Linked DNA regions of Saccharobesus litoralis. The protein of the gene in region 2 interacts with the protein of the main gene of each other region in a pairwise test. Links are inferred from orthologs where the notes say so. Each region holds a gene or a part of one and is shown on either strand. Other genes may lie near its edges. The genes, in order: cysK and cysE.

Region 1 (3,249 bases), 2.3 Mb from region 2 along the record:
GCCAGCGAAAAAGCTAAACTGTACTGCAAGTTGTTTGGCGACTTTGCGGTGACCAATGCGCCACAACGAGGACAATAAGCAGACTGCTTACTATTGAGACTCGGTGCATGCAGTAACGCATCACATTCTAAACAAGCAATATTTTCCTGCATAGATGTATTTATAACTCACAAAGCTAACCAGAATTAAGTTAAGTGTAACCAGCCTTATGCTGCATAACAATGCAAGCTAAGCGAAATACTCAGACAAGTGGTCACATATTGGGCAATAAATCGAAATAACTAAATCGAATGGTCAGATTAGCAAATTGTGATTTTTGCTCTATGCTTGAATACAAGGGCAGTTTGGACAATATACCAAGCACAAACAATCCTGTTAGATTTTCTAGCATGAATATTGCAGAACGATGAACAAACTCGCTTTATTAATTCAGCTTATAAGATGTAATGAAGATGACATCTACTCAAGGTTTAATATTGCGGTTTTTCATCTACACCCTAAAAGCGACAAAAATTAGGAGGTGAATAAACACCCAGTGCGGCTAACATATTATAAAATTACCTCCTAAAAAGGTGGTTAATGGTGTAACTAAATTTCAACATTTGTTCAACATTCAAGCCAAAACCATGAAATACACAGCAAAAATTGAAATTTAATTACAATAAGTCCATAATTTAACCAGATCCTGAATTTTTGATTAAGTAACTTTTAAAGGGACTCAACCATGAGCTTAAAAAAACAATTCCTTAAATCTAAACCTGTTTGTAAAGTAACTTTTCGTTTAACTAAAGAGCAAGCCCAAGCAGCTGACACTGTTCACGTTGTTGGTGACTTCAATGAATGGGACGAATCAGCTACGCCAATGAAAAAGCTTAAAAACGGTGACTTCACCTTAGGCTTAGATTTGGAATCAGGTAAAGCTTATCAATTCCGTTATTTACTAAACGCTGATGTTTGGGAAAATGACTGGGACGCTGACGACTATACACCATCTTCAGTCGGTGACGCTGATAACTCAGTCGTTAACTGCGAAGCATAAATACATAGTGCCTCCAAAGCGCCAGTGACTCCACTGGCGTTTTTCTTTACCGCACCTTCTTAATACGACTTTCCAACAGTGAAAACGCGTTTATACTCTGTTCGCTATTTATTATAACAAATTGACACTTCTGTTTACTCGGTTTAGGTTTAAGCTTTGAACTGATATTCAAAATTGCTAATCATAGCAATTCCCCCTACTTCATTAAAAAAATAGGACAAGCTGAACAATGAGCGTATTTGAAGATAATCCACAATCAATTGGCAACACGCCACTAGTTAAATTAAATAAGGTTACTAGCGGTAACGTATACGCAAAAGTTGAATCACGTAACCCAAGCTTCAGCGTAAAATGTCGTATCGGTGCGAACATGATTTGGGATGCTGAAAAGAAAGGTATCTTAACTGAAGGTAAAGAAATCGTAGAACCAACTTCAGGTAATACAGGTATTGCATTAGCATTTGTTGCAGCATCTAAAGGTTACAAACTAACCTTAACTATGCCATCGACAATGAGCTTAGAGCGTCGTAAATTACTTAAAGCATTAGGTGCTAACATTGTATTAACCGAAGGCCCTAAAGGCATGAAAGGTGCCGTAGCTAAAGCTGAAGAGATTGTTGCGTCTGACGATAAATACGTATTATTGCAACAATTTGAAAACCCAGCTAACCCAGAGATCCATGAAAAAACAACAGGTCCTGAGATCTGGGAAGACACTAAAGGTGAAATCGATATCTTCGTTGCGGGTGTTGGCACGGGTGGTACTATCACAGGTGTCAGTCGTTATATCAAAAACACCAAAGGTAAAGCGATCCAATCAATTGCCGTTGAGCCAACTGATTCACCAGTTATCGCGCAAGCTAAAGCAGGTGAAGAATTAACACCAGGTCCTCACAAAATTCAAGGTATTGGCGCTGGCTTTATTCCAGGTAACCTTGACTTAGACATGGTTGACTCTGTAGAAGCCGTTTCTAACGATGAAGCTATCGAAATGGCGCACAAATTAATGAAAGAAGAAGGTATCTTAGCGGGTATTTCTTCTGGTGCTGCGGTAGTTGCTGCTAAGCGTGTTGCTGAATTACCAGAAAACGAAGGTAAAAACGTCGTTGTTATTTTACCAAGTTCAGCTGAGCGTTATTTATCTAGCCCTCTATTTGCCGGTTTCTTTAGTGAAGCTGAATTAGAGCAATAATCTGTACAAAGCTCGCAATCCTTTTAAAAAGCCAGTGTTTTTACTGGCTTTTTTGTTTCTAGCGCTTTACTTACGCCTTTATTCATCCGAAAATTCATTTCAAGCGTTTCGTCATTCGCATTTATGGAGTTGTAATGTCGCCTTTTCAAAATCACGCTCATTACCTAAAAATTTTCATCCTAATATTTTCATTTTCTTTATTCGGCTGTAATCAATCCGCTTCAGATTTAGGACCAACCCCTGAAGAAGTGGCCATTGAGTTTTTTGAAGCTTTATACAACCAAAAAGATTTAGACAAAGCGGTCACTTACACAACACCGAAAATCAAACGCATTATGTTGCATTATAAAACGGCATCTGCGGTGCAACGCCACGTGCTCAATATGAAATATGATCAAGTCGTTATTGAAATCGACAAAACAGGACGCGGCCAACCATTAATCGAAAAAACGGCTAAATCCGCTAAAGTGACTTTATTTTTTAGTGGCCATTATGATGGCCGCAAGATGAAAGACTTAAAAACAGTTGAAATGACCAAGCAGGCAGATGGCTGGAAGGTAAAAAAAATAAAGTCAGATCCTTACGCTAGTTAACAGCTATTTATATAGTCCGCCAACGCATTACGCTGCGCTACCTCTAAGCGCAGCCCAAGTTTACTTCTGCGCCAAAGAATATCATCTAGCGTTTTAGCAAATTCAGTATCGAGTAAATAATCAACTTCGGCTTGATACAATCCGTGGCCAAAATCCATCCCCAGCGCTTCAAGGGTCTGACTGTCGCCTAAAATATCAAAACAGCGCGTACCATAACTTCTAAGTAATCGTTGTAAAAGCTGACTGGGTAACCATTGATAACGCCCTTCTATTTCGCCTTGTAAAGCGTTGATGCAGGTAAAATCACCACCCGGTAGACTTAATTCAGACGTGATACGGGGGAGCTGAATAGTAAAAACATCCGCTATCAATTGCATCGCCTCGTGTGCTAATTTTCTGTATGTTGTAATTTTACCGCCATAGAC
Region 2 (3,228 bases):
TAAGTCAATTTCAACTTTACCTGCTGATTGAGCTGCATCGACATGGAATACAATTTTACGCGAACGACATAACTCACCAATCGCTGCGATATCTTGAATAACACCAATTTCGTTATTAACGTGCATTACACTAATTAATACAGTGTCTTCACGGATAGCATTTTCTAACGCGTTTAAATCAACTAAGCCGTTTTGCTGAACATCCAAGTAAGTCACTTCAAAACCAACGCGCTCTAATTCACGACAAGTATCTAAAACGGCTTTGTGTTCAGTTTTAACGGTAATGATGTGCTTGCCTTTCTTCTTGTAGAAATTAGCTGCACCTTTGATGGCTAGGTTGTTAGATTCAGTTGCACCTGATGTCCAAACAATCTCACGCGGATCAGCATTGACTAATGCTGCTACATTTGAACGAGCAATATCTACCGCTTCTTCTGCTTGCCAACCAAAACGGTGTGAACGTGAAGCAGGATTACCAAACTGACCATCCATCGTCAGGAACTGCATCATTTTTTCTGCAACTCTTGGGTCCACTGGCGTCGTTGCCGAATAGTCGAAGTAAATTGGTAATTTCATTAATGTCTCCGTATGAGCCTAAACTCGAAAGTCTAAGTCGATTTCGTCAATCGAGGCTTTGCCTAACGCAAAGGCCGAATGTGTAGTTTTCTTACGATTTTGTCGCTCAGCAACTTCTTTGACTTCTTGCTTTGCGACTAATTCGTCAAGTGTAATTTCGTTTAAAAACGCTGCAATACGATCACTCAACTCAGTCCATAAACTGTGAGTTAAACAGCGAGCCCCACCCTGACAATCAGAATTGCCACTACAGCGGGTTGCGTCAACTGATTCGTCTACTGCAACAATAATTTTGCCAATTGATATATCATCAAGCTCGTAACCTAGGCGATAACCACCACCGGGCCCGCGCACGCTTGTTACTAGGCCTTGCTTACGCAACCGAGAAAACAATTGTTCAAGATAAGAAAGAGAAATTCCCTGACGCTCTGAGATATCAGCTAAAGGAACTGGGCCTTGCTTTGAATGCAATGCCACATCAAGCATTGCTGTTACGGCGTAACGGCCTTTTGAAGTAAGTCTCATGCAGATTCTCCGAGGGTTTAACTGTAATAAATTTTCACATAACCCAGTAAAACAGTCAAGTATAAAACCTAGTAAATTACTCAGGTATTATCCTCTTATACGCCTGTTTTAAATTTGCGGATCAAATCTTTCATGCTCTGTCTTACGTTCTTCTGCTGCATCTTGCTCAGCTTTAATAAACTCAGGGCTTTCTACTTTAATATCTGGTAATTTTTCATCGCACACGTCACCACCCATGCGATTAACCTCTGAACACAGTTCTGCTAATTTGCTATCCATCGAGTGAACATGGTCCAACAAATTACCAATAACTTTTGCAACAGGGTCTTGGCTATTAGCGCTAACACCGTAGGCATCAAAGCCTAACTTTTTGGCTATTGCTTCGCGCTTTTCATCTTTATCTTTGGCGACAATACGTGCTGGAATGCCGACCACAGTCGCGCCTTCAGGTACTTCTTTTACAACAACTGAATTTGAGCCTATTTTGGCATTATCACCCACTTTAAACGGGCCTAAAACTTTTGCGCCTGCACCAATTACCACGCCATTACCTAAAGTCGGATGACGCTTACCTTCATTCCAACTGGTTCCACCAAGCGTAACACCGTGGTAAATGGTGACATCATCACCAATGACAGCTGTTTCACCAATTACAATGCCCATGCCATGGTCAATGAAAAAACGGCGGCCAATTTGTGCACCAGGGTGGATCTCAACACCGGTCAATAATCGCGCTAAATTAGAAACTGTTCTCGCCAACCATTTAAAGTCTTTTTTATACAAATAATGACTAAGTCTATGCCACCAAATGGCATGCATACCGGGATAATTGGTCAGTACTTCGAAAAAATTACGTGCTGCTGGATCACGATGAAATACCGCATTAATATCTTCTTTTAAGCGTTCAAACATGGCTTATTCCTTACACTTTAGTGCGCACATGGCGAAATTTATTGCCATTAGTCTTTTTTGGCTACTTTATCGATTGAAGATAATATGCCACGCAGGATATTTAATTCTTGTGAATCAGGACGGATCCGATTGAACATGCGACGAAGTTTAGCCATCACCTGTCCAGGATGATTAGCGACAATAAAATGTGTTTTAGCTAAGGTATTCTCTAAATGTCCATAAAAGCGTTCTAAATCTTCAACCAATGGATACGCTTCTTCAGTATGTTGATGACCTTGTTCAACCGAGGCTAAATGAGCAACACGCACTTCGTAACATAATGTTTGTACTGCAGCAGCTAAGTTTAATGACGAGTAATCCGGATTAGCGGGAATAACCGCATGAAAATGCGCCTTTTGTAATTCATCATTAGAAAGGCCATTATTTTCTCGACCAAAAATAAGTGCAACTTTGCCAGTTTGCGCCTCATTAATCAGTTTTTCACCGGCTTCACGCGGTGAAACAACTGGCCAGCTTAATGTTCTTGAACGTGCACTGGTTGCTATTACCAAGTTACAATCATTAATCGCTTCATCTAAGCTGCTAACAATTTTGGCATTGCCCAATACATCAGTCGCACCAGCTGCCAAAGCTGAAGCTTTACTGTCAGGCTCTGAAACAGGATCAACTAAGTACAGCTCACTGAGTCCCATGGTTTTCATAGCACGAGCAGTTGAACCTATGTTACCTGTGTGTGAAGTATTAACTAAAATAACGCGAACATTATCTAACATGCTAAAACCTGTCCTGTCTATTTGCCTGTCTATCATTGAGAGAGGTGCTTATTGTTATAAATGGATAAATCCAAAATAATTACACTCAAAGTGTAAATCAGCACCGCTTCAAAAAAGGCGCATATTCTACAATAACCTAGCGTAACCACAAGTTATGTTTGTCATAATAAATTAATATGATCTAGCGAGTTAACACCTTTCACTGTATAATTCGCGCCGATTCATTTTGTGGTAAAGATTTTAGGCTAATTTGTCCGAAAAATTTATCACTAGTTCTTTTTACAATTAGGGTTAATAACACCATGCATCCAATGTTGACGATCGCCGTGCGTGCGGCTCGTAAAGCGGGTAATATAATCGCTCGTGGGTTTTCAGAGCTTGATCTAGTTAAAACTGCAACTAAATCAGAAAACGATTTTGTAACTAATATCGACCAAGAGGC

The links.
Region 1: the proteins of cysE (region 2) and cysK interact in binary tests that used the Escherichia coli proteins (3 or more experiments, as listed by UniProt). The link is inferred for Saccharobesus litoralis from one-to-one orthologs.

The regions. Positions count from the first base shown.
Region 1 is NZ_CP026604.1:1,585,336-1,588,584, reverse strand. The notes cover bases 335-3,249. They hold cysK (cysteine synthase A), read left to right. Parts: upstream 335-1,268; coding sequence 1,269-2,231; downstream 2,232-3,249. Other genes in these bases: glpD (glycerol-3-phosphate dehydrogenase), read right to left, coding at 2,821-3,249; C2869_RS05540 (hypothetical protein), read left to right, coding at 2,366-2,824; C2869_RS05550 (isoamylase early set domain-containing protein), read left to right, coding at 725-1,039. Also shown: C2869_RS05555 (paraquat-inducible protein A), read right to left, coding at 1-152.
Region 2 is NZ_CP026604.1:3,883,950-3,887,177, reverse strand. What follows is about bases 112-3,005. They hold cysE (serine O-acetyltransferase), read right to left. Parts: upstream 2,014-3,005; coding sequence 1,210-2,013; downstream 112-1,209. Other genes in these bases: trmJ (tRNA (cytosine(32)/uridine(32)-2'-O)-methyltransferase TrmJ), read right to left, coding at 2,061-2,786; iscR (Fe-S cluster assembly transcriptional regulator IscR), read right to left, coding at 595-1,101; C2869_RS13980 (IscS subfamily cysteine desulfurase), read right to left, coding at 112-576. Also shown: more of C2869_RS13980, read right to left, coding at 1-111; suhB (inositol-1-monophosphatase), read left to right, coding at 3,089-3,228.